DNA from 4 places in the Mesorhizobium sp. C372A genome. Region 4 is predicted to be linked to each of the others. Evidence: predicted binding sites of a transcription regulator. Region 4 holds the regulator's gene; each other region holds the start of a gene.
What was found. Region 4 encodes HrcA, which represses chaperone genes, less so after heat shock. Its sites were predicted from a motif close to GTTAGCACTCNCNNNNNGNGAGTGCTAAC; they were not measured.
Positions count from the first base shown of each region.

Region 1: NLY42_RS28160 (co-chaperone GroES) is a predicted target of HrcA. The motif match lies at 5,626-5,654, and genes of this name have one in related genera.
Region 2: groES (co-chaperone GroES) is a predicted target of HrcA. The motif match lies at 1,513-1,541, and genes of this name have one in related genera.
Region 3: groES (co-chaperone GroES) is a predicted target of HrcA. The motif match lies at 3,140-3,168, and genes of this name have one in related genera.

Region 1 is NZ_CP100475.1:5,810,305-5,818,190, forward strand. Features, by position in the region: gene ccmI (c-type cytochrome biogenesis protein CcmI) at 1-69, opposite strand, end outside; gene NLY42_RS28110 (RT0821/Lpp0805 family surface protein) at 155-598, opposite strand; gene NLY42_RS28115 (ATP-binding protein) at 773-2,191, opposite strand; gene NLY42_RS28120 (response regulator transcription factor) at 2,175-2,840, opposite strand; gene NLY42_RS28125 (hypothetical protein) at 2,923-3,183, opposite strand; gene NLY42_RS28130 (ester cyclase) at 3,464-3,850, shown strand; gene NLY42_RS28135 (DUF3168 domain-containing protein) at 3,857-4,264, opposite strand; gene NLY42_RS28140 (hypothetical protein) at 4,482-4,691, shown strand; gene NLY42_RS28145 (hypothetical protein) at 4,723-4,890, shown strand; gene NLY42_RS28150 (DUF1488 family protein) at 4,934-5,200, opposite strand; gene NLY42_RS28155 (hypothetical protein) at 5,197-5,460, opposite strand; gene NLY42_RS28160 (co-chaperone GroES) at 5,707-6,069, shown strand; gene groL (chaperonin GroEL) at 6,134-7,762, shown strand.
Region 2 is NZ_CP100475.1:5,323,087-5,330,972, forward strand. Features, by position in the region: gene NLY42_RS25570 (hypothetical protein) at 1-538, opposite strand, end outside; gene NLY42_RS25575 (class I SAM-dependent methyltransferase) at 621-1,418, shown strand; gene groES (co-chaperone GroES) at 1,603-1,899, shown strand; gene groL (chaperonin GroEL) at 1,963-3,618, shown strand; gene NLY42_RS25590 (TetR/AcrR family transcriptional regulator) at 3,691-4,299, opposite strand; gene NLY42_RS25595 (hypothetical protein) at 4,402-4,584, shown strand; gene NLY42_RS25600 (zinc-dependent alcohol dehydrogenase family protein) at 4,575-5,408, shown strand; gene NLY42_RS25605 (OsmC family peroxiredoxin) at 5,450-5,896, shown strand; gene NLY42_RS25610 (nuclear transport factor 2 family protein) at 5,912-6,298, shown strand; gene NLY42_RS25615 (OsmC family protein) at 6,370-6,885, opposite strand; gene NLY42_RS25620 (GFA family protein) at 6,942-7,367, opposite strand; gene NLY42_RS25625 (AraC family transcriptional regulator) at 7,550-7,886, shown strand, end outside.
Region 3 is NZ_CP100475.1:104,798-112,683, reverse strand. Features, by position in the region: gene groL (chaperonin GroEL) at 1,063-2,727, opposite strand; gene groES (co-chaperone GroES) at 2,791-3,087, opposite strand; gene bioZ (3-oxopimeloyl-[acyl-carrier-protein] synthase BioZ) at 3,519-4,502, opposite strand; gene NLY42_RS00450 (adenosylmethionine--8-amino-7-oxononanoate transaminase) at 4,499-5,764, opposite strand; gene bioD (dethiobiotin synthase) at 5,764-6,399, opposite strand; gene NLY42_RS00440 (8-amino-7-oxononanoate synthase) at 6,396-7,547, opposite strand; gene bioB (biotin synthase BioB) at 7,544-7,886, opposite strand, start outside.
Region 4 is NZ_CP100475.1:1,606,053-1,613,938, reverse strand. Features, by position in the region: gene NLY42_RS07515 (low molecular weight protein tyrosine phosphatase family protein) at 1-122, opposite strand, end outside; gene hemW (radical SAM family heme chaperone HemW) at 129-1,286, opposite strand; gene rdgB (RdgB/HAM1 family non-canonical purine NTP pyrophosphatase) at 1,286-1,933, opposite strand; gene NLY42_RS07500 (VOC family protein) at 1,933-2,343, opposite strand; gene rph (ribonuclease PH) at 2,534-3,250, opposite strand; gene hrcA (heat-inducible transcriptional repressor HrcA) at 3,406-4,491, shown strand; gene NLY42_RS07485 (hypothetical protein) at 4,528-4,728, shown strand; gene NLY42_RS07480 (PQQ-dependent sugar dehydrogenase) at 4,838-6,187, shown strand; gene NLY42_RS07475 (hypothetical protein) at 6,212-7,117, opposite strand; gene NLY42_RS07470 (LysE family translocator) at 7,297-7,886, shown strand, end outside.

The DNA.
Region 1 (7,886 bases), 2.4 Mb from region 4:
GGTCAGCGGCAGCAGCACCGCCAGGCTTGCGCCCAGCGTGAGGAGTGCGGCTATGACCCAGAACAGCATGGTTCTTCCAATAGAGCGAGAGCCCTGCTCTCACAACATGAGGGTGCTGCGACGCTTTGACGGGATTCCGGCCCCGGCCCAATGTTCAGGTCAGCGGCGTCCAGCTGCCGTCGGCGTTGCGGCATGCGGTGCCCCGCGCGGTCTGGCCGGCCGTGCCGGTAAACACCGTATGGGTGTACTGGCGGCAATCCTGCGAGCCGACGCGGTAGGGCTGGGCCGCGACGACTTCGCCGGAATGAGCCGAACTGTCGCTCTTCCACGTCACCTTCTGGCCGCTCGCCGTATATTCGAGCGCCTTGTATTCCGCCTCGAGCGCCTTGCGCTTCTCGGTGCTGTTCAGGCCGCTGCCGATCGATCCGCCGACGAGCCCGCCGGCCATGGCCGAGATGATCGTCGTCGCGACTTTGGCCCCTGAAGGAGGCGACGCGGGCGGGTTGGTGATGGAGATATCCGGGCCACTGCCCTTGCCCAGCGTTCCGCAGCCGGAAAGAGCGAGCAGTGCGGAAACGAGCGCAACGCGAATCTTCATGCCAACAACCGGTTTTCTTGAACGGGATGCGCTGGGGGCCGCGTCATCGGGGGCGTCAGGACGTCATACTATTGATATTTGTCGGAAATTTGGCCGTTCTTAACGGCTTTTGCGCAATCGAGGGGCCGCCATAACACAGGCATTCGGCCGTGTCGATTGGCCCTGGGCAGTACATCATTGCAAGCTCCGCAAGCGCACAACCGCCTTCAGCCCGCCCATCGTGGAGCGTTCCAGCGCCAGCGCCCCGCCATACTCGTTGACGAGGTCGGCAACGATGGCAAGTCCGAGCCCGGTTCCCGGCTTTGTCTCGTCGAGGCGCCGGCCGCGTTTCAAGACATCGCGGGCCTTGTCCTCGGGGATGCCGGGACCGTCATCCTCGATCGATAGCTCGAACAGGCCGGCTGCGGCCGGCGTGACGGATACGGCAACAGTGCTCCTTGCCCATTTCATCGCATTGTCGAGGAGGTTGCCGACCAGTTCCTCCAAATCCTCGCGCTCGCCAGCAAAGACGATGTCGGCCGCCGGCAGCGTAAGCGACAGGCTGACATCAGGCTTGAGTTTTTGCAGCACGCGCACCATGCGCTGCACCAGCGGCGTCACCGGCGTGCGGTAGACGACGCTGTCGCGCTGCGCCGCGACCCGTGCCCGCTGCAGGTAGTGGTCGACCTGTTTCTGCATCGACGCCGCCTGGTCGGCGATGAGCTGGCCCTTGGCGCCGCCGAGAGCCCGGCCCTCATTGATCAGCACGGCGAGCGGCGTCTTCAGCGAATGGGCAAGGTTGCCGACCTGCGTACGCGAGCGCTCGACGATGCGCTTGTTGTTTTCGATCAGCGCATTGGTTTCGTTGGCGAGCGGCTCGATCTCGGCGGGAAACCGGCCATCGAGCCGCTGCGCCGTGCCTTCGCGCACCTGGGCAAGCGCGTTGCGAACCCGGCGCAAGGGCTGGAGGCCGAGCAGGATAGCGATCGCATTGATGGCGATCATGCCGACGCCGAACAGGCTGAGATAGGTCAGCAATCGGCCCTGGAAGGTGGCGATCTCCTGTTCGAGCTCGGTCTTGTTGCCCATCACGCGGAAGCGCGCGGCGCGGTTCTTGGCGTCGAGCACGAATTCGCTCTCGAACACTTCGAGCTGCTCGTCGCCGATACCGTCGGTGGAGTAGCTGCGCTGGAAGCTCGAATTGAACGGCACCTCGGCGACGGTCGGCGACGGGATCGTCGTGGTCATCGAGGACGAATGAAGGTTGCCGTGCACACCTTCGGAAGCCGGCTCCACCGACCAGTACCAGCCCGAATTCGGCTCCGAGAAGCGCAGGTCGCCAAGGTCGGGAGCACCGGTGAGCTGGCCGGATTCGGAAACGCCGACCGAGCCGATCAGATTGAACAGATGCGCCGACAGCAGGCTGTCGAAGCCGCGCTCGCTGGCCTGGCGGTAGAGCGTGGTGATCAGAGTGAAGATGACGATCAGGGTGAGGATCGCCCAGATCGTGGAAAAGCCGATGACGCGGAAGGCCAGCGAGCGCGGCCAGAGCCGCGCCGAAAAAGGCTTCCTTGCTGGTATGGGGAGCGGTTCCGCCTTACGCCTCCGGCTCACGCATGCGATAGCCCATGCCGCGCACGGTTTCGATCATGTCGATGCCCATCTTCTTGCGCAGCCGGCCGACAAAGACCTCGATGGTGTTGGAATCGCGGTCAAAATCCTGGTCGTAGAGATGCTCGACCAGCTCGGTGCGCGACACCACCTCGCCCATATGGTGCATCAGATACGCCAGCAGGCGGAACTCATGCGAGGTCAGCTTCAGCGGCACGCCGTTGACATCGGCCTTCGAGGCCTTGGTATCGAGGCGCAGCGGCCCGCAGGTGAGCTCGGACGAGGCATGGCCGGCGGCACGGCGGATCAGCGCCCTTACCCTGGCCAGCACCTCCTCGATGTGGAACGGCTTGGTGACATAGTCGTCGGCGCCGGCATCGATGCCCGACACCTTGTCGCTCCAGCGGTCGCGCGCTGTCAGGATCAGCACCGGCATCTTGCGGCCGTTGCGGCGCCAGCGTTCGACGACGCTGATGCCGTCCATCTGCGGCAGGCCTATGTCGAGCACGACGGCATCGTAGGGCTCGGTGTCGCCGAGGAAATGCCCCTCCTCGCCGTCATAGGAGCGGTCGACGACATAGCCGGCATCGACCAGCGCGTCGGCCAGCTGCCGGTTGAGATCCTTGTCATCTTCGACGACGAGTACGCGCATGATCGGTCAGGCCTGTTGATGTGTCAGATATAGGCCGATTCCGGTGGTCTGGGAAACGAGCCCTGCAAGGGGGAAGATTGGATCAGTTCGCCGGGACGACGATCTCGGAGCGGCGCGGACGCTGGCCGTCCTTGCCCGGCACAAGCACGACGATGACGCAGACCTCCTGGCCGCCACGCGTCGTCTGCGAAGCCTTGGCCAGCGTGCCGCCATTCTGCTCAGCAACCTGCTGGCCGATCGCGTAGCAATCCGCCGCGGCTGCCGGCGTCGCTTGCGACGCCAACAGGCCGGCCGCTGTGAGCGCCAGTATCGCGGTTCTGACATGAGAGCGAAGCGTTTTCATGGTCGGCGTTGTAACGCAACTGTGCTGAACGTGAAATGAACGGTGAACGGGTGAAAATCCATCCCCGCAATACCCCCTGCGCGCGCAACGAATGAATGCGATCCTACCGCCCAGTCCCTCAGACCGGGCAATGGATTCATAACCGGAAAACCGGCTGCGCGGCTATGGTGTTTGCGCGCAGGTTCTCAATTCGCAGCCAGATTGGGAACAGGTCAAGGCGAGACCATTCTGAAGGGCCGCCCTAAATAGCGCGGGAAACGCCAAATCATCGGAGTGCGCCATGACGGATAAAGACCTTGCCGACCTTTACCGGGGCTATATCGCTTGCCTGAATGCCCAGGACTGGGCGAAACTTGGAGACTTTGTCGGCGACGAGGTGCAGCACAATGGCGAAATGCTCGGCCTGTCGGGTTATCGCCGTATGCTCGAAGGCGATTTCGAGGCGATTCCCGACCTCCGCTTCAACATCGAACTGCTGGTCTGCCAGCCGCCGCGCGTGGCGGCGCGCCTGCATTTCGACTGTCATCCCAAGGGCGTGCTGTTCGGCCTGCCGGTGAACGGCAAGCGCGTGTCGTTCGCTGAGAATGTTTTCTACGAATTCGGAGAGGGTCGCATCCGCGAGGTGTGGTCAGTCATCGACAAGGCCGAGATCCAGGCGCAAATCTAGGTTGCTTCAATCACTTTGCTCGGTGAGGGCGCGTATCCGCAGCACCCCGTGGTAGAGCGCCAGGTCCTCGTCGTAGCGGGCCTCGGCGAACTCCAAGGACAGGCGGGTCTGGTCGCGCGAGCCGGTGGCGAAAGCGGCGCCGTCAAGGCGCGCCCGGATGCTGTCCATGATCAGACGCGTCTCGGCCTCGCCTTGCGCCTTCGACCAGACATGCAGCGTGATGAGCTGGTCGTCATCATTGTCGGCGCCGGTGTCCAGATCGAATGCGCTGGTCCTGCCATAGGTCACATAAGGGAAGGCGGCACTGTCGGCCGCCTGCTCGCGCAACCCGGCGCCGCCGAGCAGCGCCGTCAGCGAGGCATCGCTCTTCAATCTCATGAACAAGGCTTGCAGCAAATCGCCGGGCGCCGTCATCGTCGTCTCCGTTCGCCTGTCACGCTTTGAACAACCTCAGTTTCGCGCGCAACCTAACCGCGTTGCACGGATTTCGCCAGATGACGATCCGCCTGATGGAAGGCGGCGAATCGGGCGGCATGGCCCTTTCACGGACCGGGTTCTATTTGGCATGCGGGGAGTTTCAAGAAGGGTGTTATGAGGAGCCCTGTTTTCTCCGGCAATTCGAGGTCATTTCATGCGAACGCCACCGCTGCTGCCGGCTTTTGGAAAGCTCGGCGTCAAGCCCCCGGTCGCGATTGCGGCAGCACCCGCCCTGTCGAAGAGGACCGTGGCCCTGCGCATGCGCGAGATACTTTCAATGCATGGCGGCCTGGCCTTGAAGCTGTCGGTGGTGGCCTGGACAATCCTGATCCTGGCGGCGGCATTTTTCATGTCAAAGGCCTGATGCCGATATGACAAACCGCTACGCGTTGCGCATGGACGAGCCCGAGAGCTGGACTATCTTCGACATCTTCACCGGCCAGCCTGTCGAGCTTAAGCAACAGGTGATGGTGGCCATGAATTTACGCGATGCGGAAGCGATGGCCGACCGCCTGAACAGCCGGGACGTCAAGCGGCGGGCAAAAGCCGACCGCAAGTCCTGACGCACGCTGATCTCAGCCGCTCTGATTGCAAGACGAACGCGCGCTAACCGAAATCCGCGGCTGTGAGCACATATATGCTCTTGCGGGTGCGGGCGTAGGCCTTGCTGGCAATGTCATGGATGGAGCTGGACGCGGTGTCGAAAGCCGCCAGATAGGTGGCTTCCGCGGTCGCCGTCCCTGATGGCGCCTTCGAGAGGGCATCGGCTGCGACAGAGAAGGAAATCTGGAACATGCCGTCGTGGCCGACAAAGCGGATGCGCTTGCCGGCCTCGTCATAGAAGCGACTTGGATTGGGGAATGTCAGGCTCATGACGTGCCCCCCTTCGGCGCGGCGGCGGCTTTCTTGACTGTCGCCCGCTTCTTCTTCGGTGTCGGGTTCAAGGCTTCCGCGACGCGGTCGGCCTCTTCCTTGGCCAGGCGCAATTCCCTGAGCCTTGCTGTCTTGATCTCCCTGGCCCTCGCTTCGGACATGTAGTCGGAGGTTGCCTTGTTGCGCTCGGCCGTCTTCTTCTGCTTGTCCATGAAGCGGGCTTCAGCTTTTTCCATGATGCTCTGATTGCCTTCGGCCATCGCCTAAATCTCCTTCGTGCCTGAATTGTGAAATCGAACTTACGATATAAATAGTCACTTTTGCCTCGAAATTCAATTTTTTGAAATATCTAGGCGCCTCGCGACGTTTCGAACCCTGCAGACATCATAATACTTTTTAATATTTAATTTTGGCCACGAATAATTTTTGGCACTCCTATCTATCGAGTGCCAACACGCCTATAAGAACGGCGCGGTCGCCTATGCCGGCCCCAGAAAGAAGTTCTCATGAAGTTTCGGCCACTCCACGACCGCGTCGTCATCCGGCGCGCCGAAGGCGATGTCAAATCCAAGGGCGGCATCATCATTCCCGACAATGCCAAGGAAAAGCCGCAGGAAGGCGAAGTCATCGCCGTTGGGCCGGGCGCACGCGACGAAAACGGCGCGCTTGTTCCGCTCGACGTCAAGGCCGGCGACTTCATCCTGTTCGGCAAATGGTCGGGCACCGAGGTCAAGATCGACGGCGAGGACCTGCTGATCATGAAGGAAGCCGACATTATGGGCGTCATCGACAAGAGCGAGACGGCCGCTATCGGCAAGAGCGGGACGGTCGTCACCGAGAAGAGCGTCAAAGCCAAGAAGGCTGCCTGACCGGCCTGGCTTTGCCAGGCTCCGGCGAGCCGCTTGCTTCACCACACCAACGGGATTGAAAAAAATGTCTGCCAAGGAAATCAAATTCGCCACCGACGCGCGCGACCGCATGCTGCGCGGCGTCGAGATCCTCACCAATGCGGTGAAGGTCACGCTCGGCCCCAAGGGCCGCAACGTCATCATCGACAAGGCCTATGGCGCGCCGCGCATCACCAAGGACGGTGTGACGGTGGCCAAGGAAATCGAGCTTGCTGACAAGTTCGAGAACATGGGCGCGCAGATGGTGCGCGAAGTGGCTTCGAAGACCAACGACCTCGCCGGTGACGGCACCACCACCGCCACGGTGCTGGCCGCATCGATCCTGCGCGAAGGCGCCAAGCTGGTTGCCGCGGGCATGAACCCGATGGACCTCAAGCGTGGCATCGACCAGGCTGTCGCCGCCGTGGTCAAGGACATCAAGGCGAAGGCCAAGAAGGTCAAGTCGTCGGCCGAGATCGCGCAGGTCGGCACCATCGCCGCCAATGGCGATGCCAGCGTCGGCGCCATGATCGCCAAGGCGATGGACAAGGTCGGCAATGACGGCGTCATCACCGTCGAGGAGGCCAAGACCGCCGACACCGAACTCGACGTCGTCGAAGGCATGCAGTTCGACCGCGGCTATCTCTCACCCTATTTCGTCACCAATGCCGACAAGATGCGCGTCGAACTGGAAGAGCCTTACGTGCTCATCCACGAGAAGAAGCTCGGCAATCTGCAGGCGATGCTGCCGATCCTCGAAGCAGTGGTGCAGAGCGGCAGGCCGTTGCTGATCATCTCGGAAGACGTCGAAGGCGAAGCACTGGCGACGCTGGTCGTCAACAAGCTGCGCGGCGGCCTCAAGGTCGCGGCCGTCAAGGCGCCGGGCTTCGGCGATCGCCGCAAGGCGATGCTGGAAGACATCGCCGTGCTGACATCGGGCCAGATGATTTCCGAGGATCTCGGCATCAAGCTCGAAAACGTCACCATCGAGATGCTTGGCCGCGCCAAGCGCGTACTGATCGAGAAGGACACCACCACGATCATCGACGGCGCCGGCACCAAGGCGACCATCCAGGCGCGCATCGCGCAGATCAAGGGCCAGATCGAGGAGACCACGTCCGACTACGACAAGGAGAAGCTGCAGGAGCGGCTGGCCAAGCTCGCCGGCGGCGTCGCCGTGATCCGCGTCGGCGGCGTCACCGAGTCTGAAGTGAAGGAAAAGAAGGACCGCATCGACGACGCGCTGAATGCGACGCGCGCGGCGGTGGAAGAAGGCATCGTGCCCGGCGGTGGCGTGGCGCTTCTGCGCGCAAGATCGGCTCTGGCCGGCCTGACCGGCGCCAATGACGATGTGACCGCCGGCATTTCGATCGTGCTCAGGGCGCTGGAAGCGCCGATCCGCCAGATCGCCGAGAATTCCGGCGTCGAAGGCTCGATCGTCGTCGGCAAGCTGTCCGACAGCAAGGACCAGAATCAGGGCTTTGACGCCCAGAACGAGGTCTATGTCGACATGATCAAGGCCGGCATCGTCGACCCGGCGAAAGTGGTGCGCACCGCGTTGCAGGACGCCGGCTCGATCGCCGCCCTTCTGATCACCGCCGAAGCGATGATCACCGACGTTCCGGCCAAGGATGCGGCGCCTGCGGGCGGCGGTGGCGGCATGGGCGGCTACTGACCATCGCCCGAAAATTGCCCGCTGGGAATCTGGGCGGGCATAAATCAAAACAGGCTGCCGGGGACATTTCCCCGGCGAGCCAGGAATTTCCGTCAGTCAGTCAAGACCAGTCATCAACGACAGG
Region 2 (7,886 bases), 2.8 Mb from region 4:
CGTCGGGCTCGATTTCGGGAATGAATTTTTCCACGATCAGGTCGGCACGCCTGAAAATCTCCGGCGCCACATCGGCCAGCGAGGCATGCACCTGATAACGGTCGAAGGTCTGCGCGCCCGGGAAAGGCACTGCCTTGCCGGCGCGAACGGATTTTCGGTTGAGCTGCTCCTCGGGCGTCCCCCAATGATTGAGGTTGCTCTTCACGATGACCTGGCCGCTCCAGTTGGCACCCTCCTCGAGGATCGCACCACTGATGCGGCGCTTGGAAATGTCGGTTGCACCAAGATTGAGACAAATCGGAAATCCGCGCGCGTAGTCGACATAGTCCGATGGCGTCACTGTCGCGTCGACATGCAGGACGGCAATATCGGCGTTATGACTTGCCGAGGGTCCACGCATGATCTGCACGGAGTGACCGCGCCGTTTCAGCTCCGCCAGGACGTCGAACAGCATGTAGGGGCTGTCCTGGCGCAGCAGGAGGCCCCGCCGGCTCTGGAAGCGGTCAAATTCATGCGTTATGACGGCAATGCGGGCCATGGCCTTTCCTGCATGAGGTAACTCGCAAGGCAACCAACAGCCTGGAAGGAAATATGTCCAGCCTTTCCCCAAACCGTTCCGCATGACTGAGCATTGGGACGCAATTCGCCGTCATTGGCGGCTTCTCGGGTCGCCGCTGTGTCCGCCCCCGGAAGCTGTCGCCGCCTATGAGCGCGAACTTAGCCTGCAATCAGTCGATGTGGTGCTGCTCGGGGTCACGCCGGAGCTTGCCGGCCTCGGAAGGACCATGCTCGCGATCGACGAGTCCACTGCCATGATATCGGGCATCTGGCCGGGCGATACCGCCTCACGCAAGGCGGTGATCGGCAACTGGCTGGAGTTGCCGCTGGGCGACGAAAGCGCCGGGGCGGTGATCGGCGACGGCTGCCTGTCGGCGCTGGACTCCTCGGTTGCACGGCAGGCGCTGCTTGCCGAGATCGCGCGTGTGCTGAAGTCCGGTGGGCGGGCTGCATTGCGCGCCTATGCAAGTCCTCAGGTACAGGATGATCTGCAGGAGGTCCGGGCGCTGACGCTTTCCGGTGGTGTCGCGACCTTCCACGAACTCAAATGGCGCATTGCCATGGCTTGTGCCGGCGGCGATCCCGACCGCGCCATTCCGGTGCGGGCGATCCTCGACGCCTTCGATGCGCTGTTTGCCGACCGGGATGCCCTTGCCGCGACGACCGGATGGGAGATGCCGGTCATCGGCACCATCGATGTCTATGCGAATTCGCAGACTGTCTACAGTTTCGCCCCGGCGGCGACGCTGGTCGAAGAGGCGAGCCGGTTTTTTGACAGTGTCCGCCTCGCGCCGACAGGGGGTTATGGGCTGGCGGAACGATGCCCGCTTCTGGTGCTTGAATCGCCGCGGCGCCGGTAGGGTCTGCCGTCGGATCGCGGCACGGCTCCAATTGGCACAATTGTGCTCACCGTTCGCCTTGACTCTCGAAAGCCACGCGCTTATTTCAGCGCACGTTAGCACTCTCCCCAGGTGAGTGCTAACGCACATCCGGCACCGCCGGATCGAGGAACAGCTCTCACCGTTCTCATTCGAGGAAGAAAAAATGGCAAAGTCGAAGTTCCGCCCGCTTCATGACCGCGTGGTCGTACGCCGGGTCGAATCCGAATCCAAGACCGCCGGCGGGATCATCATCCCGGATACGGCAAAGGAAAAGCCGCAGGAAGGCGAGATCATCGCCGTCGGCTCCGGCGCTCGCGACGAAGCCGGCAAGCTGGTCCCGCTGGACGTCAAGGCCGGCGACCGCATCCTGTTCGGCAAGTGGTCGGGCACCGAAGTCAAGCTCAATGGCGAAGACCTTCTGATCATGAAGGAATCCGACATTATGGGCATCATCGGCTGATCATCGGCCTCACCGTCAACTAATTTCGGGCTTGATCGCAAGCCCCCTGCCAGGAGCTAAAAAATGGCTGCTAAAGACGTAAAATTCTCCCGCGACGCCCGCGAGCGCATGCTGCGCGGCGTCAACATCCTCGCCGACGCAGTGAAGGTCACGCTCGGCCCCAAAGGCCGCAACGTCGTCATCGACAAGTCGTTCGGCGCACCGCGCATCACCAAGGACGGCGTCACCGTCGCCAAGGAAATCGAGCTTGAAGACAAGTTCGAAAACATGGGCGCGCAGATGGTCCGCGAAGTTGCTTCGAAGACCAACGACATCGCCGGCGACGGCACCACGACCGCGACCGTTCTGGCGCAGTCGATCGTCCAGGAAGGCCACAAGGCCGTTGCCGCCGGCATGAACCCGATGGATCTGAAGCGCGGCATCGATCTGGCCGTCACCGAAGTCGTCGCGGCTCTCGGCAAGGCTGCCAAGAAGATCAAGACCTCCGAGGAAGTTGCCCAGGTCGGCACGATCTCGGCCAATGGCGACGAGTCGGTCGGCGCCATGATCGCCGAAGCGATGCAGAAGGTCGGCAATGAAGGCGTCATCACGGTTGAGGAAGCCAAGACCGCCGAGACCGAGCTGGAAGTCGTCGAAGGCATGCAGTTCGACCGGGGCTATCTCTCGCCCTACTTCGTCACCAACGCCGACAAGATGGTTGCCGAGCTCGAGGACGTCTACATCCTCCTGCACGAGAAGAAGCTGTCCAACCTCCAGGCCATGCTGCCGGTTCTCGAAGCCGTCGTGCAGACCTCCAAGCCGCTTCTTATCATCTCGGAAGACGTCGAAGGCGAGGCTCTGGCCACGCTGGTCGTCAACAAGCTGCGCGGCGGCCTGAAGATCGCCGCCGTCAAGGCGCCGGGCTTCGGTGATCGCCGCAAGGCCATGCTGGAAGACATCGCCATCCTCACCGGTGGCCAGGTCATCTCGGAAGACCTCGGCATCAAGCTCGAGAATGTCGGCCTCAACATGCTCGGCCGCGCCAAGAAGGTGTCGATCTCCAAGGAGAACACCACCATCGTCGACGGCGCCGGCAAGAAGGCCGAGATCCAGGGCCGCGTTGCCCAGATCAAGCAGCAGATCGAAGAGACCACGTCGGACTACGACAAGGAGAAGCTGCAGGAACGTCTGGCGAAGCTCGCCGGCGGCGTTGCGGTGATCCGTGTCGGCGGCGCGACGGAAGTCGAAGTCAAGGAAAAGAAGGACCGCGTCGATGACGCCCTCAACGCGACCCGCGCGGCCGTGGAAGAAGGCATCGTTGCAGGCGGCGGCGTCGCACTGCTGCGCGCTTCGGCCAACATCAAGGTCACCGGCGTCAATGCCGACCAGGCTGCCGGAATCAACATCGTTCGCCGTGCACTGCAGGCTCCGGCCCGTCAGATCGCTTCGAACGCAGGTGCTGAAGCTTCGATCGTTGCCGGCAAGATCCTCGACAACAAGGGCGCGACCTACGGCTACAACGCCCAGACCGGCGAGTATGGCGACATGATCGCCATGGGCATCGTCGACCCGGTCAAGGTCGTTCGCACCGCTCTCCAGGACGCGGCTTCGGTCGCCGGCCTGCTCGTCACCACCGAAGCCATGATCGCGGAGGCTCCCAAGAAGGAGTCGGCTGGCGGCGGCATGCCTGGCGGCATGGGCGGCGGCGGCATGGGCGGCATGGGCGGCATGGATTTCTAATCCAAGCTATCTGGCTTATGCATACGGAAAGGGCGCCGAGAGGCGCCCTTTTTTGTTTTGGAAAGCGGATGGTTAGGCGGCGCTGTCCGCCTGCCGCGCAACCTTGCCTGCAAGCACCGCCTGCTCGACAAGTGCCGCCACCTCGTCGGCCACCACCAGCACCGGTGCACGGTCGCGGGTGGCCCGCGCAATCACCATAAGCCCTTCCAGCGACGATTCGATCAGCAGCGCCAAAGCGTGCGCGCGGCGTTCGGGCACCCCTGCCCTGACGAAGGCCTGTCGCAGCAAGCCGATCCATTGCTCGAAAGCCGATCGGCAGAGTTCCGCCAGTTCCGGCACATCGGTGGGTGAATCCAGCACCACCGGCGCGATGGGGCAACCCAGCGAAAAATCATTGTCCTCCAGCATGCGCCCGACCGACTGGTAGATGTGATGGACGGCCACTGCAGGATCGCTTTCGGCTGCCAGTGCTTCGCCCAGCCTTTTCGTGACGTCGGCAACGCTGTTGCGCGTCACCTCGATGACCAGTTGGTCCTTGCCGCCCGGGAAATGAAAATAGAGCGAGCCGCGCGGCGCCCCGCTGGCGCCCAGAATGTCGTTGAGCGAGGTGCCGTGATAGCCGCGCTGCCTGAGCAACAGGCCTGTGGTCTCGAGTATGCGGGTGCGGGTGTCGTTGGCCATGTCAACCTCTGTCAACAGTGACGCATTATAGGCCTCGCCAAGAATATGACAATCGGTCTATATAATATGTGGATCAGTCTATATACTATTAAGGAGAGTGACATGCGCAGCTACCGGCTCGAAGGGTTTGGTGGAACCGAATCCCTGGCGATGCGCGACGAGGCGCGGACGGAACCGAAACCGCATGAGATCGTGGTGCGAGTCCGCGCCGCCTCGCTCAATCGGCGCGACACGATGATCCCTGCACCTATCCGTTGCCGGCGCGGCAAGGCATCGTGCCGCTGAGCGACGGCGCCGGTGACGTCGTCGCAATCGGCGATGCCGTCACCCGTTTTGCCGTCGGCGACCGCGTCACCGGCAGCTACTTCGCCCGCTGGATCGATGGCCGCATCAATGCCGGTCTGATCGACCAGCTCGGCTGTACGCTGGACGGCATGCTGACTGAGTTTGCCGTGCTCGACGAACAATGGGCGGCGCGACTGCCCGATCATCTGAGCTGGCACGAAGCGGCGACGCTGACCTGCGCCGGCGTGACGGCCTGGAACGCGGTGACCGGGACCCGGATTCCGAAGCCTGGTCAATGGGTTCTCACCATCGGTTCGGGTGGCGTTTCGCTGTTTGCTCTGCAGTTCGCCAAGTTGCTCGGCTGCCGGGTTGTCGCCATCACATCGCGCGCGGAGAAGGCCGACAGGCTGCGGGCGCTGGGCGCCGACCTCGTTGTCTCCAGCACCGACATACCGGAATGGGGCGGCTGGGCGCGCGAGCAGACAGGCGGCATCGACCTCGTCGTCGAAACCGGCGGCCCGGCCACCTTCGCGCAGTCGCTGATTGCCAGCACGCTTTATGGACACATCGTGCTGCTGACGCTGCAGGACGCCAGTGGCAGATCGATCGAGATGCCGGCAGCGCTTTATCAGCGCAGCCTCGCCACCATCAGCCGCCTGTTCGTCGGCAGCCGCAGCAATCTCGAGGCCATGCTGCGCGCCGTGTCGCAGCATCGCCTCAAGCCCGTTATCGACAGGGTCTTCCCCTTTGCCGAAGCCCCCGAAGCGTACCGCCACTTCCGGCAGGGCGACGTGTTCGGGAAGGTTGTCATCGACTGCGCCTGACCCAATTGCCCGCTTTTCAACCCCGAACCAGGAGAACGACCATGACCATCCGTGAAGCTTCCGCAGAATGGCAAGGCACGCTGAAGGAAGGCGGCGGCCGTCTGCGGCTTGGCAGCGGCGTCTTCGAAGGCGCCTATTCCTTTCCGTCGCGGTTCGAGAACGGTCCGGGCACCAATCCCGAAGAGCTGATCGGGGCAGCACATGCCGGCTGCTTCTCGATGGCGCTGACCTTCATCCTCGGCCAGGAAGGCCACGTCGCCCGCACCATCCGCACCGTCGCCAAGGTGCATCTCGGCGCGACCGCCGCCGGGCCGACGATCACCCGCATCGAGCTCGAAACGGAGGCGGAGGTCACGGATCTCGCCGAAGACGAGTTCGAACGCCTGGCGCAGTCGGCCAAGGCGACTTGCCTCGTCTCGCGCGCCTTGGCCGGCGTGCCTCAGATCACCCTAAAGGCCGTGCTGGTCAAAGCCGTCAAAGATCGATGAAACCGGGAGAATATGATGAAACAGGAGCTTATCATGGACGCAGTCGGGAATGATTTGTCCCGGCAGACGGCCGAGATCATGCATCGCTTCAACGATGTGTTCCAGCTGCACGATCCGTCCGCGCTTGCCGAGTTGGTGGCGAAGGATTGCGTTATCGAAAACACCGTGCCGGCGCCGAACGGCGCCCGCCATGCCGGCAAAGAGGCATGCATTGACCTATGGTCGGCGATCGCCACCCAGCCTGGCACGCGCTTCGACCTCGAGGAGACATTCGTCGCCGGCGAACGGGCGACGATCCGCTGGCGCTACTTCATGGCCGGCGGCAACTCCATCCGCGGCGTCAATCTGATGCGCGTCGCGGATGGGCTGATCGTCGAGGCGATGGGTTACGTCAAGGGATAGAAGCGTTGCCCGGCACTCCCGTTCCCAGCCCGGAATCTCGCTCAAGTCGAGTTTCCGGGCCGGTTTTCTGGTCACTGGATGACGCGGTGCAGCTTCACCGTGGTGCTGGGACTATTCTGGATGGTCTGGAAGATCACGCAATAGCGATCCGTGAGTTCGAGCAGTTGGTCGAGCTGACTTTGGGGAGCGTCGGTGTCGATGTCGAACCGCAAGCGGATTTCCTTGAAGCCGACTGGAACACCCGCAGTCACGCCGAGCGTGCCGCGAAGATCGACGTCACCTTCCGCGGAAACTTCGGCGGACCTGATCGGAATTTCGAGCACGGCCGCCGCCGCGCGCATCGAGACACCGGCGCATGCGATCAGCGCCTCCAGCAGCATGTCGCCGGAGCACAGTTCCTGGCCGCTGCCCCCGGCCATCGGATGGATGCCGGCAAGCGCCAGCCCGCGTCCGGTCTCGACCTTGCAGGTCACGGTGGACGCGTCGGCGACGCCTTTGGCCTTCAAGGTGAGGAACGCGGCCTTCGCATCCCTGCGATAGAGATCCTTGATCGGCTCCTGCGTGGCGCGAAATGTTGCGATTTCCATGAACAATCTCCTGTCTTGAATTGCCGTTGTCAAAAATGGCGAGCAGTGGCCGGGCCTTATTCCGGCACCGCGATGCCGGAGCCGCCGAGCTCAGCCGGAAAGTCCCTGAGCTTGGGCAGCCCGTCCTTCATCGGCAGCACGGTCTCAGCGTAGTTGACGTGAACTCCAGGCGTGAATTTCACGCCTGGTATCGTTGCCGCATAGACATCGACCAGGCCGAGCGGCGGATGAACGGTCATCAGATGACCACCGCATTTCGTGCAGAACTGGCGATCGCTCATTTCGGTCTTCTCGAACCCGGACAGGAACTCCGCGCCCCCGGTGACCTTGACGTTCTGAGGCTTCCACAGCGTGAATGCGTTCACGGGAGACGCCGACCACGATCGACACGAACCGCAATGGCAATAGCCCATTGCCTCGGCGGCTCCGTGCACTTCGATTTCCACAGCGCCGCAAAAACACCCGCCCTTATGTACCGTCATGATATTTGTCCCTGGTTGGTTTCGACAGCACTCAGCGCCCACTCTCGGCAGCGCTTGAGCACCGGTGCAGGTTTAGGAGTTCTGGCCGCGAACTGAATGATACGGCGTCCGCCTCGCTTGACAGCGCGTCCGGAACTCGAAAGGGATGGCTGGCCGGCTAGCCGGGTGCGGGACGAAACGGAATGGCCGGGGATGCTCTGTCTGACCTGTTGAGGACGGTACGCCTTACCGGCGCGACGTTTTTTGACATTGAGGGCCACGAGCCGTGGGCCGTCTGCTCGCCGGCGCCATCGTCCATCCTGCCGAAGATCCTGCCCGGTGCGGACCATCTGATCTCCTACCATGTGGTAACGGCCGGTCGCTGCTTCGCGCGCATCGTCGGCCAGGAAGCGATCGCGCTGGAGGCAGGCGAAGTCGTCGTCTTCACCAGGAGCGACCCGCATATTATGTCCAGCAATCCGGCGCTGCGCGCCGATCCGCCGACAGCCGACGTTCTCGACATCGCAACATCCAGCCGGA
Region 3 (7,886 bases), 1.5 Mb from region 4:
CCACTCGCCGAGTACGGAGCGGTGGCCGGAGGGAGCTGGTGATGACGACCCTAGATCATGACCTGCTGATCGCAATCCTGGATCGGCTGAAGTTGACGCGATCCGCGACCAGCTCGACACGCTCATGTCGAGCAAGATCGCGCAGTTCCCGTTTGTCCGCGAACTCGACGGCTTCGGCTTCGACGCGTAGCCATCGGTCTGCTTCAGCCAAACGTATTCATAGGTATGGGACAGGCTGCTATGTCCGCCACCCACGCCTGCTCCGAGGCCCTCCAGGGCAATGGTCTGAGACCTGGGCTCAAGCCCTTCGGCGAGGAGGATGAGACGCCGCTGGAGCTCGGGTGCAAGCGCTGCCACGCCCGCTCCGAGGCCCCACAAGGCCGTAGCGCAGTCGTCGGGGTCACGAGGCCCCTCGGCCACGACGACGAGACGTTGCTGGCGCCCGGTGCAAGGGCTGCCACAGATGGCCTGAACCTGAATCCGCCTTTCTTGAGGCGTTGCGACTATCATCACGGCGACACGCAGCTCTTGATTTGTGTGCGAAATCCTCAGCAGATCCATCGGGCTGAGCCGCTCAGCAATATCAACGAGAATGTCCAGCGGCAGATCAAGGATACTCAGAGGAGGAAACGCTCTTGAGGCTCAGAGCGCGTCTGCTCCACTATAGATCAGGATGATTCACCGGGTCCTTCAACGCCAGCCGCCGGTTCCGATGAGAGAATTGTCCCTGATATCACGCTCGATGGAGTTAAATGCCGAGATGGGCGCCTTGCCACGCTCCTCAATGCCCCTCATGATTCACCGCCTATAGCTACCAACTGAATGAATCATCGTGATTGTCGCGCAGCGGAATCCTCAAGGATCGGGCAGTTCGTAGGGGGCGCCGGTTTGACCAGGTTGAGCCCGCGAATTGCTCGATCGGACAAGATCCTAATTCTCGACCATGCGGTGAGGCTCGAACGAGATCCTCGGGACGCACTCCAAGGTTTCGATCATGTTCGGCACACAAGGAAAGGGCGGCATTGCTGCCGCCCTGTCCGCTGTAAGTTGATAGGGGCTGGATTAAAAATCCATGCCGCCCATGCCGCCCATGCCGCCCATGCCGCCGCCGCCCATGCCGCCAGGCATGCCGCCGCCGGCCGACTCCTTCTTGGGAGCCTCCGCGATCATGGCTTCGGTGGTGACGAGCAGGCCGGCGACCGAGGCCGCGTCCTGGAGAGCGGTGCGAACGACCTTGACCGGGTCGACGATGCCCATGGCGATCATGTCGCCATACTCGCCGGTCTGGGCGTTGTAGCCGTAGGTCGCGCCCTTGTTGTCGAGGATCTTGCCGGCAACGATCGAAGCTTCAGCACCTGCGTTCGAAGCGATCTGACGGGCCGGAGCCTGCAGTGCACGGCGAACGATGTTGATTCCGGCAGCCTGGTCGGCATTGACGCCGGTGACCTTGATGTTGGCCGAAGCGCGCAGCAGTGCGACGCCGCCGCCTGCAACGATGCCTTCTTCCACGGCCGCGCGGGTCGCGTTGAGGGCGTCGTCGACGCGGTCCTTCTTTTCCTTGACTTCGACTTCCGTCGCGCCGCCGACGCGGATCACCGCGACGCCGCCCGCGAGCTTCGCCAGACGTTCCTGCAGCTTCTCCTTGTCGTAATCCGACGTGGTCTCTTCGATCTGCTGCTTGATCTGGGCAACGCGGCCCTGAATCTCGTCCTTCTTGCCGGCGCCGTCGACGATGGTGGTGTTCTCCTTGGAGATCGACACCTTCTTGGCGCGGCCGAGCATGTTGAGGCCGACATTCTCGAGCTTGATGCCGAGGTCTTCCGAAATGACCTGGCCACCGGTGAGGATGGCGATGTCTTCCAGCATGGCCTTGCGGCGATCACCGAAGCCCGGCGCCTTGACGGCGGCGATCTTCAGGCCACCGCGCAGCTTGTTGACGACCAGCGTGGCCAGAGCCTCGCCTTCGACGTCTTCCGAGATGATGAGCAGCGGCTTGGAGGTCTGCACGACGGCTTCGAGAACCGGCAGCATGGCCTGGAGGTTGGACAGCTTCTTCTCGTGCAGGAGGATGTAGACGTCCTCGAGCTCGGCAACCATCTTGTCGGCGTTGGTGACGAAGTAGGGCGAGAGATAGCCGCGGTCGAACTGCATGCCTTCGACGACTTCCAGCTCGGTCTCGGCGGTCTTGGCTTCTTCAACCGTGATGACGCCTTCATTGCCGACCTTCTGCATCGCTTCGGCGATCATCTTGCCGACCGACTCGTCGCCATTGCCGGCGATCGTGCCGACCTGGGCAACTTCCTCGGAGGTCTTGATCTTCTTGGCAGCGTTGCCGAGAGCCGCGACCACTTCGGTCACGGCCAGGTCGATGCCGCGCTTCAGGTCCATCGGGTTCATGCCGGCGGCAACGGCCTTGTTACCTTCCTGGACGATCGACTGCGCCAGGACGGTCGCGGTCGTGGTGCCATCACCGGCGATGTCGTTGGTCTTCGAAGCAACTTCGCGGATCATCTGCGCGCCCATGTTTTCGAACTTGTCGGAAAGTTCGATTTCCTTGGCGACGGTGACGCCGTCCTTGGTGATGCGCGGTGCGCCGAACGACTTGTCGATGACGACGTTGCGGCCCTTGGGACCGAGGGTCACCTTCACCGCGTCGGCGAGGATGTTGATGCCGTGAAGCATGCGCTCGCGGGCGTCGCGGGAGAATTTAACGTCTTTGGCAGCCATTTTTTAGCTCCTGGCAGGGGCTTGCGATCAAGCCCGAAATTCAGTTGACGGTGAGGCCGATAATCAGCCGATGATGCCCATAATGTCGGATTCCTTCATGATCAGAAGGTCTTCGCCATTGAGCTTGACTTCGGTGCCCGACCACTTGCCGAACAGGATGCGGTCGCCGGCCTTGACGTCCAGCGGGACCAGCTTGCCGGCTTCGTCGCGAGCGCCGGAGCCGACGGCGATGATCTCGCCTTCCTGCGGCTTTTCCTTCGCCGTATCCGGGATGATGATCCCGCCGGCGGTCTTGGATTCGGATTCGACCCGGCGTACGACCACGCGGTCATGCAGCGGCCGGAAATTCGACTTTGCCATTTTTGGATTTCCTTGGTGCGGATGTTGAACGGTGCTCCGTTGCCGGAGCATGCCTAGCACTCAGCCGAAGCGAGTGCTAACGCGGCAATAGATAAGCCGCAGGCTCCTGGTAGTCAAGACGGAAGAGCAAAGAGCAAAGAGAAAAGAGAAGACAGCAAAGAGCAGCCAGCAAAGAGCGTGTAAGCATCGAGCCTTTTATGTGAACAATGTCGGGTATCCGACATATATGGGGCGGCTCACCCTTTGTAATTGAGCTTTATTCAGATGGTACGATTGGTGCAACGGGTGTTGCATTTGAACTCATCCAGAGGCTCGCACGGGTCGTGCTGCGTCAGCTTGGTCATGTCGAGCTTCAGAAGGCCATTTTTTGGCATTGGTTCTGTTGCTCCTATTGCCATTCATGACCAATCCTGCGCGCGTGAGCCGGCCGGCTAGATTCCAACCACGAGAGCGCCGCCGCTGAGACCCGCACCCGCCGCCGCCAGAAGGATTTTCTCTCCTGGCTGGAATGGCTTCATCTGGTTGGCGAGCGAGAGCGACAGCGGGACCGTCGCGGCCGAAGAGTTGCCGTATTCGGCAATCGTCTTGACAATTGCTTGGTCCGCAATGCCGAGGTTTCTTCCGACCGCGCCGAAAATCCGAGTATTGGCCTGATGCGGCACAAACCGGCCGACATTGTGTGGCCGCACTCCCGCAGTGGCTAGCGCGGCTGTCGAGCAATCGGTCATCATCTCGACGGCCTTTGCGAACACTTCGGGCCCGTCGGTCATCGTCATCCGGGTCTGCCCGAGGTCGAGGTCGCCATGGAACGGCGTGTTGCTTCCTCCTGCGGGAATCTGGATCAGCCCGTAGCGCGAGCCGTCCGAAGCCACCGAGGCACCGAGAATGCCCCGATCAGCATCATCGCACTGACCGATCACCAGGGCGCCGGCGGCATCGGCGAACAAGACTGAGCTCGCGCGCTCGGCTGGATTGATGCGGCGGCTGAGGATGTTGGCGGCGATGACCAGCGCTGGTTTGCCATGCAGGCGGGTGAACCCGTCCGCAAACATGAGCGCATAGATGAAGCCGGCGCAGGCGCCGGTCAGATCGACCGCGCCTGCGCGGCCAAGGCCAAGCTTGTGTGCGACCAGCGGCGCGCTTGGCGGCAGAAGATGGTCGGGCGTCGAGGTGGCAAGCAACAGCAGACCGATGTCGTGGCGCGCAATACCGGCGTTCACCAGCGCCATGTCGCCAGCCCGGGTGGCAAGACCCGACAGCGTGTCTTCGTCCGTTGCCCAGAAGCGCGAACGGATTCCGGTACGCCTTTCGATCCAGCCCGGCTCGAGGCCGAGATTGCTCTCGATCTCGGCATTGGCCACCTTGCGCCCAGGCACGTGATGGCCAAGTCCGAGAATGCGCGACGACTTGCTCATGGCCTTGACCCGAAGCGTTCCCCGGCCTCCTCGATGGCGTCATAGAGTCGTTCGAGCTCGTCGCCTGCGATGCAATAGGGTGGCAGAAGGTAGAGGACATTGCCGAGCGGGCGCACAAGTAGGCCGCGCTCGAGGAAGAAAGCGCGCAGCTTCGGACCAATCTCGGCGAGATAACCTGCTGAACCGGTTCGCAGGTCGAGCGCCGCGATCGTTCCCGTGGCTCGACAGTCGGCAAAATATGGATTGTCCCGAAAGCGTTGCAGCCCGACGGCCTGCATCACGCTCAAGGCCGTGATCCGCCCGGCCACTGGCTCGTCGCGCCAGATCTCGACATTGGCGAGTGCTGCCGCACAGGCAATCGGATTGGCGGTGTAAGAGCTCGAATGGAAAAACGTCTTCTTCCGGTCCTCGGAATAGTGCGCCCGGAAGATGGCATCGGTGACAAGCGTTACGGCCAGCGGGATGGTGCCGCCGGTCAAGCCTTTGGAGGTGCACAGGATATCTGGAGAAATCGATGCCTGCTCGCAGGCGAACATGGTTCCGGTGCGTCCCCAGCCGGTCATCACCTCGTCGGCGATCAGCAGCGAGCCGGAGGCCTCAGTGATCTTCTTCAATTCGGCCAGAACCGATGCTGGATACATCAGCATGCCGCCGGCGCCCAGCACCAGCGGCTCGACGATCAAGGCTGCGGCTCGTCGATCGCGGGTCACAGCCTCGAAACGATCCAGCGTCTCCTGCTCGTGCCCCGCGGCCGGAAAGGGGATGATGTCGACCTCGAACAGCAAGGGTTCATAGGCGGCGTTGAACACGCCACGCGCACCGACGCTCATCGTTCCAATCGTGTCACCATGATAGCTGTGCTCCATGACGACGATGCGCGAGCGCGGCGCGCCGATGTTGCGGAAATAACCGAGCGCCATCTTCAGCGCGACTTCGACTGAGGTCGAGCCACTGTCGGAATAGAACACCCAGTCGAGTCCAGCGGGAGCGAGGCCGACAAGCGCCTTGGCCAAGCGCTCTGCCGGCTCGTGCGTGAAGCCCGCAAAGATAATCTGGTCGAGGCTCGACGCGGTTGTCTCGATTGCCTTCATGATGCGGGGATGGCGGTGGCCATGTGTGACGACCCACCAGGAGGAGATGGCGTCCAGGATGCGGGCGCCGTCGGCCCTGTGGAGATAGGCGCCCTCAGTCAGGACGATTTCTGGGATCGCAGGCTCGAGTGCGTGCTGGGTGAAGGGATGCCACACATGAGACTGCGACATCAGTCACCTCCATTAATCGAGGCGAAGGCGAAGCCGGCAACCATTGCGTCCCTCAGTGTTTTGCCCGTCAGCACATCGAGGTGCGGCAGCCTGCCGAGCTGCGGGGCACCGCTGAATTCCACGATGGTCCGTTGCGTATCGGCCATCTCATCGCCGATGAAAGCGATGCCCGCCAACGGGATGGAGCGGGCGCGGAGCGCCTCGACCGATAGCAAGGTGTGGTTGATGGTGCCGAGTGTGGTGCGGGCGCACAGAATAACGGGCAGCCGCCATTCAGCGAAGATGTCGATTAACCTTGTGCGCCGGTTGAGCGGCACCATTAGGCCGCCGGAGCCTTCGATGACGAGCGGCGTCGGTAGGACGGGAAAAGCAAGATCGGCAGCCTTGATCGCCACGCCGTCGATCTCGGCCGAACGATGCGGCGACAGCGGGCTCCGCAAGCGGTAGGCTTCCGGCAGCACGCGCTCTGAGGGCAAGCCGGCAAGCCGCGCGACAACCTCGCTGTCGGTCTCGCCGTCGAGGCCCGATTGCACCGGTTTCCAGTAAAAGCCGTCCAGCAAACCGGCGAGCCCAGCCGCAAACACGGTCTTGCCAACTCCGGTATCCGTTCCGGTGATGACGATGCGTTGGGTCATATCGCCTCCGGTGATGTTTGGGCCAACACCTCGACCAGCGCCTCTACCATGGCGGAAATGTCGGCTTCGCCAATATTGAGCGTCAGTGAGATGCGCAGCCGCGACGTGCCCTCGGGCACGGTCGGAGGACGAACGCCGCGTATGTCGAAGCCGCGGGCCTGCAGGCGCGCCGCCACTGCCATGGTGCGCCTGACATCGCCGATTACTAAGGGCTGGATCTGAGAGCCACTTGGTGTCACACCCCAGCGATTGACCAACCGGCCGGCGCTGGCGACGCGTTCATGCAGCTGAACACGCCGCATAGGCTCGTCGGTGAGCATTGCGAGTGCCTCGCGCGCCACGACCGCCATCAGTGGCGATGGCGCGGTTGCGTAGATGAATGGCCGGCAACGGTTGATCAGATATTCGCACAGTGCCCTCGGCCCGGTGACGAGCCCACCAGATGCGCCGAGCGCCTTGCCGCAGGTGTGGAGCGCTATGATGTTGTCGCGGCCCTCGAAAGCGGCGGCAAGCCCCCGGCCATCCGGTCCCCAGACGCCGGTGGCATGCGCCTCATCAATGACGATGAATGCGCCGTGCCGATCGGCAAGTGCGACCAGGCTCTCCAAAGGCGCGCAGTCGCCATCCATGCTGTAAAGGCTTTCCACCGCGATCCAGACGCATCCCATGCCGCCTGCGACGCGCCAACGTGTAATCGCATCCTCGACAGCGGTGGCGTCGTTGTGCGCGGCCAGCACGAACTGTGCGCGCCCGGCCTGCGCACCCTCATGCATGCTGGCATGGGCGAGCTCATCGACAACCAAAAGATCGCCCTTCTGCGGCAGGGCGCTCAGCAGAGCGAAGTTGGCGATGTAGCCGCTGCCGAAGAACAGCGCGCGGTCGGCTCCAAAGAATGCCGCCGCGTCTGCCTCGAGCTGCTCGTGTTCCGGTGCATTGCCGCGCAACAGCCGCGACCCGGTGGCGCCAACCGGCGTGCCCCGCGCAATCGCCGCCACAACCGCATCGCCAAGTCTTCTGGACGCGGCCAGCCCGAGATAGTCGTTCGACGAGAAGTCCAGCCCGGCGCGGGGCGAAAGCGTCCGCAGCCGGTCCTTGCGCGCTAGCCCCTGCAAGGTCGCATCATAACGGGCAAGCGGCGCCCCGTTCATTGCGCCTCGAGTTCCATCGGATCGATGCCAAGGCGCCGGAACAGCAGGGTATCCTTGTCCTCACCGGGATTGTCCGCCGTCAGCAGCGTGTCGCCGAAGAAGATCGAGTTGGCGCCGGCAAAAAAGCACAGCGCCTGCATCTCGTCAGTCATCGCGGTGCGGCCGGCGGACAGACGGACATGCGATTTCGGCATCATGATGCGCGCCAGCGCGATCACGCGCACGAATTCGATCGGCTCAATGGGCTTGGCGTCTGCAAGCGGCGTACCGGCGATCGGGATCAGCATGTTGATCGGAACGCTTTGCGGATGTTCCGGCAGATTGGCCAGCGTCACCAGC
Region 4 (7,886 bases):
GTGTGGGCGTCGTGGTTGGTGCCGGCCGACGCGACCTCGATATCCCTACGTTTGGAGAACACCTGCTCGGCGGTCGGGCTGCGCAAGCGGTTCTGGCTGCAGACGAACAGCACGTTCTTCATCGCGATCTACCGCGCCAAATCCGCCACCACGGCATCGAGCACGATCATTCCGGCTGGCGTGGCGCGTAGCCTGGCATTGCCGATCGGCGCCACCAGCCCCTCATCCTGCAGCACGGTCAGCCGGGCGCTCGACAGGCCGCGCCCGGAAAACGCCTCGTAGCGGGAAAGGTCGATGCCTTCGGCCAACCTCAGCCCCATCAGCAGGAACTCGTCGGCTTCTTCGGAGCGCGTCAGGATCTCGCCGCCGGTGACGCCATGGCCCCTGGCCTCCACCAGATTGGCCCAGGTCTCCGGCATCCGCTCGGCGATCGTCACAACACGGTGGCCGTTCTCGATAAAGCGGCCATGCGCGCCCGGTCCGACGCCGACATATTCGCCATAGCGCCAATAGGTCAGATTGTGCCGGCTCTCGGCGCCCGGCCTGGCGTGGTTGGAAATCTCATAGGCCGGCAGGCCATGCGCCGCGGTGACCTCCTGAGTCAGCGCATAGAGATCGGCGGCCCGGTCATTATCGGGGATGATGAATTTCTTCGCCGCATGAAGGGCATGGAACGGCGTGCCTTCCTCGATGGTCAGCTGGTAGAGCGACAGATGGTCGGCGGCATGGCCGATCGCCTGTTCGAGCTCCGCCCGCCAGTCGTCCAGCGTCTGGCCGGGGCGGGCGTAGATCAGGTCGAAGGAAAGTCTTGGGAATATGTCCCGTGCCAGGCCAATTGCATGCAGCGCCTCGTCGACATTGTGCAGCCGGCCGAGGAAGCGCAGATCCTTGTCGTTCAGCGCCTGCACGCCGAGCGACACACGGTTGACGCCGGCGGCGCGGTAGCCGCGAAAGCGCTCGGCCTCGACCGAGGACGGATTGGCTTCCAGCGTCACCTCGATGCCGTCGGGCACCGTCCAGTTCTTCGCCACGGCGTCCAGCACCGCCGCCACCGTTTGCGGCTGCATCAGCGACGGCGTGCCGCCGCCGAGAAAGATGCTGGTCACTTCGCGCGGCCCGGTCCGCTCGCTCATGGTCTTCAGCTCGGTCTCGAAGGCGCGGGCAAAGCGCTCCTGGTCGACCGGCTGGTGACGGACATGGCTGTTGAAGTCGCAATATGGGCATTTGGCCGCGCAGAACGGCCAATGGATGTAGACGCCGAAACCCGGGCTGCGGTCCAGCGACATCAGGCTGAGCCTAACCTGGCGCGGGCGAATTTCTGGAAGGCGCGGGCGCGGTGCGACAGCGCCGTCGGCTGCCCGGGCTTCCAGCCATGTTTTTCCTCAGCGCTCATCTCGCCGAACGTCTTGTCGAAACCGTCCGGCAAAAACACCGGGTCGTAGCCGAAGCCCAGTTCGCCGCGCGGCGGCCAGACCAGCGTTCCCTCAGCCTCGCCGCGATAATATTCAGCCTCGCCATTGGGGAAGGCCAGGCAGATGACGGCGACGAACCGCCCCTTGCGCTGCGCTGGCTTGGCGGCGCCGACCTCCTGCAAGGCCACTTCGGTGCGCTGCATGGCCATGCTGAAGTCGCGGCTGCCATCGGGAGCTTCGGCCCAATTGGCGGTGTAGACGCCGGGGGCGCCGTCGAGCGCGTCGACGCACAGGCCCGAATCGTCCGACAGCGCCGGCAAGCCGGTCGCCTTAGCCGCGGCGAAGGCCTTGATGTAGGCGTTTTCCTCGAAGGTGGTGCCGGTCTCCTCCGGTTCCGGCAGGCCGTAGTCCTTGGCCGACTTCGCCTCGAAGCCGAACGGACCCATCAAATCGGCGAATTCGCGCAGCTTGCCCTCATTGTGACTGGCAACGACGATCTTCTTTCCATCGAGAGAATGCATCAAAGGCCCCAGATCCTTGGCTCGGCGAATTCGATCGAATTGCCCGAGGGGTCGCGTATGTAGATCGAACGCCCGCCCTGCGGCCATTCGAATTCGCTTTCGATGGCGATGTTTTTCGCCTCAAGTTGCGCCTTCCACTGTGCGAGTTCATCCGCACTTGCGGCAAAGCAGAGATGGCCCTCGCCGACCGTGCCATGTGGCGGCACTTTCAGCCGCGCATCGGGCGCCGGCGGGATTTTGGTGGCTTCGGCGTTGAAGACCAGCAGCACGCCCGGGCCGCAGCGGAAGAAGAGATGGCGGCCGTCGACCTTGCCGAGGAGAGGGAGGCCGAGGACGTTGGAGTAGAAGGCTTCGGCAGCGGCGAGATCCGTGACGTAAAGCGCTGACTCAAGAATAGCGGAGGGTTGCATCAGGCACCCCCCTCTGCCCTGCCGGGCATCTCCCCCGCAAGGGGGGAGATTGGCAGTTCCGCTGGCGGCGTCTCAACGTTGATGGTTGGCGAAAACGGCAGCGACCTCTGATCTCCCCCCTTGCGGGGGAGATGGCCGGCAGGCCAGAGGGGGGTGTGAAGGATCGCCGACGTCATCACGTTAAATTCAATCAGGCCACAGCCATCTGCTGCAAGCTCACCAGCCGCTGAATGCCCTTCTTGGCCAACCCCATCAGCTCCGCGAACTGACCTTCCGAGAACGGCTCGCCCTCGGCGGTGCCCTGGATCTCGACGATGCCGCCCTTGCCGGTCATGACGAAATTGGCGTCGGTGCCGGCAGACGAATCCTCGATATAGTCGAGGTCGATGACCGGCTTGCCGTCGTGGATGCCGCAGGAAATTGCCGCGACATGGTCCTTCAGCACCTTGGCAACACTGGCCATCTGCCGCGCTTCCATCCAGCGCAGGCAATCGTAGAGCGCCACCCAGCCGCCGGTGATCGAGGCCGTGCGGGTGCCGCCATCGGCCTGGATGACGTCGCAGTCGACGGTGATCTGCTGTTCGCCCAGTGCCTGCAGGTCGACAACGGCGCGCAAGGAGCGGCCGATCAGCCGCTGGATTTCGAGCGTGCGGCCGCCTTGCTTGCCGGCCGAAGCTTCACGGCGCATGCGCTCGCCGGTCGAACGCGGCAGCATGCCGTATTCCGCCGTCACCCAGCCCTTGCCGGAATTGCGCATCCAGCCCGGCACCTTTTCCTCCAGGCTCGCCGTGCACAACACATGCGTGTCGCCGAATTTCACCAGGCACGAGCCTTCGGCGTGTTTGGAGACGCCGCGCTCGAAGGAGATGGCGCGCATTTCGTCGGCTTGGCGTTTGGAAGGGCGCATCGAGGCCTCTTTCTGTTCTTTTATGGTTGCGTCGGCGGCTTGTAGACGCATGCAGCCCATGGCGCAAAGGAAAAGGCCGGGCGATCTGGCACAGACGCCGGGTTGCGCGGGGGCGATGGAAGTCTATATCCTTGAGCCGGAGGTTTTTGGCTCGAATGACCAAGGCAGTCACCGAACCCAGTCTGCTGGCGCCCGCGCTGCAATCGCTCGACATGCGTTCGCGCGACATTTTCCGGCGCATCGTCGAATCCTATCTGAAGGACGGTGAGCCTGTGGGATCGCGCAGCCTGTCGCGCATCCTGCCGTCGTCGCTGTCGCCGGCGACCATCCGCAACGTGATGAGCGACCTCGAACATCTCGGCCTGATCTATGCCCCGCACATCTCGGCCGGGCGCCTGCCGACCCAGACCGGCCTGCGCTTCTTCGTCGATGCCTTCATGGAGCTTGGCGATCTCTCCGACGAGGAACGCCGGGTCATCGAGGCGCAGGTGCGCGCCTCCGGCTCGGGCGCGACGCTGGAACACATGCTGACCGAGGCCAGCCAGATGCTGTCCGGCATGTCGCGCGGCGCCGGCCTGGTGCTCGCCACCAAGAACGAGGTGGCGCTGAAGCACATCGAGTTCATCCAGCTCGAGCCGACCAAGGCGCTGGCGGTGATGGTGTCGCAGAATGGCGATGTCGAGAACCGCGTCGTCGACCTGCCGGCCGGCATCACCGTCTCGCAGCTGCACGAGGCCTCCAACTTCCTCAACGCCCATATCAGGGGCCGCACGCTCGCCGAGGCGCGCATCGAGATCGCCCGCATCAAGGACGAGACCAGGGCAGCGCTGGACACGCTGTCGCAGGATCTGGTCGAGAAAGGCCTGGCGGTGTGGGCCGGCGCCGACAGCGGCCTGCCGGCGCGCCTTATCGTGCGAGGCCGCGCCAATTTGCTCGAAAACGTCACCGCCCAGGCCGATATCGAATTGCTGCGCCACCTGTTCGAGGATCTGGAGACGCAGGACGGGCTGATCCAGCTGCTCGACCTCGCCGAGGACGGCCCCGGCGTGCGGATCTTCATCGGCTCGGAAAACAAGCTGTTCTCGCTCTCCGGCTCGTCGCTGGTCGTGGCGCCTTACCGCGACAAGGACGCCCGCGTCGTCGGCGCGCTCGGCGTCATCGGCCCGACCAGGCTGAATTATGCCCGCATCGTGCCTATGGTCGACTACACTGCGCAATTGATTACCCGGATGTTAAGATAATTCCGAAGCCGGGATCACCGTAAAGGAGGGCGCAGAATGGCGCTTGAATCGTTCAAGGCCCAGATCAGCATGCTGCTCGAAGAAATGGTCAACCAGCCGGAGGACGAGCACGAAATCCAGGAGCAGCTGCGCGAAAAACTGCGCGAAATGCGCGCCATGGGCTTGCCGCTGCCGGAAGATCTCGTCGCATTGGAAAAGCGTCTCGACGACGATCTCGACGTCGAAGAGGAAAGTTGAGCGGTTCTCTCGTCGAATCTGCGCGCGCGCACGCTTCTCTTTTGCGGCGGCCGCACAATATCTCCCTTGTGCATGACGCGCCGACCGGCGCGAGTTCGAGGAGAACAGCATGATCCGGATTGCCGGCTTGGCAGGCCTTGCCCTGCTTCTGGCCACCAGCGCCTTCGCCCAGGAGGCCGATCAACCGCTGCTGACCGGCAAAGACGCTTTCGGCGACTGGACGGCCGACAAGCCAGGTGTGCGCCGGCTGATCAAGCCGGATGATCTGCAAAAGCCCAACATCACCGAATCCGCCTCCAACAGCGCCGGCCTTGGCGATCGGCCCGAGGGCGCGAAGCCCGTCCTGCTGCCTGGGTTTTCGGCCGAACTGGTTGCTTCCGGCATTTCCAATCCGCGGGTCGTGCGCGTGGCGCCGAACGGCGACCTGTTCGTCGCCGACAGTGACGCCAACCAGATCCGCGTCTATCGGCTGGCCAAGGGTAGCGCGAAGCCGGCCGAAGAGGGCATTTTTGCCGACAATCTCAACCAGCCCTATGGCATCGCCTTCTACCCGCCTGGCGACAAGCCGCAATGGGTCTACGTCGCCAACAACGACAGCGTGGTCCGCTACGCCTATCGCGACGGCGACCTTAAAGCCTCCGGCGAACCGGAGACGATCGTCTCCGACATCCCTACCGGCGGCCACTGGACCCGCGATATCGCCTTCTCGCCGGACGGGAAGACGCTGTATCTCTCGGTCGGCTCCGGATCGAACGTCGCGGAGGGCATGCAGAAGGCACCGAAGGGCGGCCTTGACGCCTGGGCAAAATCACAGCCACTCGGCGCCACCTGGGGTTCCGAGGATGGCCGTGCCGACGTGCTGGCCTTCGGCCCCGACGGCAAGAATGGCCGCATCCTCGCTACCGGCCTGCGCAATTGTTCGGGCATGACCGTGCAACCGGCCACCGGCGCGCTGTGGTGTGTCGTCAACGAGCGCGACGGTCTCGGCGACGATGTGCCGTTCGAATATGCCACCTCAGTCAAGGACGGCGCCTTCTATGGCTGGCCCTGGTATTATATCGGCGCCAACGAGGACCCGCGTCACGAGGGCGCGCGCCCAGACCTCGCCGGCTCGGTCACCGTGCCCGACGTGCTGATGCAGGCGCATTCGGCGCCGCTCAACATCGCCTTCTATGACGGCGGCAATTTCCCGGCAGAGTACAAGGGTGACGCCTTCGTCGCCCTGCACGGCTCCTGGAACCGTGGTATGAGGACCGGCTACAAGGTGGTGCGGCTGAGATTCAGCGACGGCAAGCCGACCGGCGAGTACCAGGATTTCATCACCGGCTTCGTCCTCTCCGACGACGCCGTCTGGGGCCGGCCGGTCGGCGTCGCGGTGGCCAAGGACGGCGCGCTTATCGTAACCGAGGATGGCAACGGCACCATCTGGCGCATCACCCATGTCGATGGCCCATCCTGAGCCGGCGAACAGCGCAATCCGGCCCTAATGCACGTCCCGATGGATCACCTTGGGATAGGTATGGATCACCTCGGCCGATGAGACGCGGTCATCAAAACCGGTATCCCTGAGATTGAAGAGGCCGACCGAGCCGAAGGACTTCTTCGCCCCTTGCGCGAAGCGGCCGTCGCTGAAATCGTGTTCGTAAAGCGTCACCGTGACGTGGCCGGCATTGAGCTTCGGCACGTAAACACTGCTGATGGTGTCGTTGGCGACGCCAAGCTGGTTGACGTTGAAGCGATAGAGGTCCTGCACCATGCGCCGGGCCGCATTGCCATTGATCATCCAGTATTCGCGGCGCGATGCGCGGTTCGGGTCGATGAGTTTGAGCGGCGCCTTGCGGCCAAGCCCGAGCCAGTGCTCGAACACCATCACATTGGCGCCCCACGGATAGGGATAGTTGGACTTGTCGATGATGCGTGGCGGGCCATCCTCGGCAATCTCGGCGGTATCGACATAGTCCAGCCATTGCAGCTGGAACGACGCTTCCACGTTGAGGTCGGTACTGCGCGGATCGGCAGGGATGATGCGCCAGTCGGAGACCGGCGGATATTTGGTGTCGAGGTCGATGTAGAATTCGCCTTTGGCGGTGTCGTCGGGGTCTATCTTTTGCGGTCCGTCACGCTCCATCGCCACCAGTCGCACCTTGAACCGGTTGTTGACTACCAGCGGATAGATCATCGGACGAATGGGGTGAGCGCCAGGGTCCCGGCTGTCGGTAAAATATCCAGTCTGCGGAACGACATCGCTATCGCCCTTGTCGAACAGGCTGAAAGCCTGACGCCCCTCGAACCACAGATACCATTCCAGCTCGTGGACGTGACCGCGTGCTTCGGAATAGTTGTTGGGCATCCACTTCATAAGCTGGATGTGAAGTCTTTTGGCTAACATGGGTGCTCCTGCCGTTCGGAGCCATGCGAGATAGCCGACCGCCTTCGAGGCGTAAGTGAACCATCTCTCGCTTTCAGGCGATGATGACCGGCTTTCATGTCCTGCTTGGCGCAATCGAATCCGTTTTGCCGTTGCAGGCTTTTCATGGCATCAGAGTCGTTTCACGAGGTGCGACCGTCATGACCCTCACCGGCTTCCTTGCCTATAGTGCTGCGCTGGGCATCGCCGCCGCCATTCCCGGCCCCGGCGTCACCGCGCTTGTGGCGCGGGCGCTCGGATCCGGCTTCCGCTCGTCGCTGGCGATGTCGTTCGGCCTGATGCTCGGCGACCTCATTTATCTCACCGCGGTGGTGCTCGGCCTTGCCTTTGTCGCGCAAAGCTTCGGCATGGTGTTTCTCGTCATCAAATGGCTGGGCGTCGCCTATCTCGCCTTCCTCGGCTGGCGTTTCTGGACGGCCGGGATCACGCCCGAGACTGTCGAGGCCAGGAAAGGCAAGGGCGGCCTGGTATCGAGCTTCCTTGCCGGCCTCACCGTCACGCTGGGCAACCCGAAGACGATGATCTTCTACCTCGCCATCACGCCGACCATCGTCGACCTGAAGACCATCACGCTCGCCGACTACGGCATCCTGGTCGCGCTCACCGTTATCGTGCTCTTCGTGGTGCTTGTGCCCTATCTGGCGCTGGCCGCCAAGGCGCGCTGGTTCCTGAAATCGCCGCGCGCGCTGAAGGCGCTGAACCGCACCGCCGCTGGCTTCATGGTGGGCGC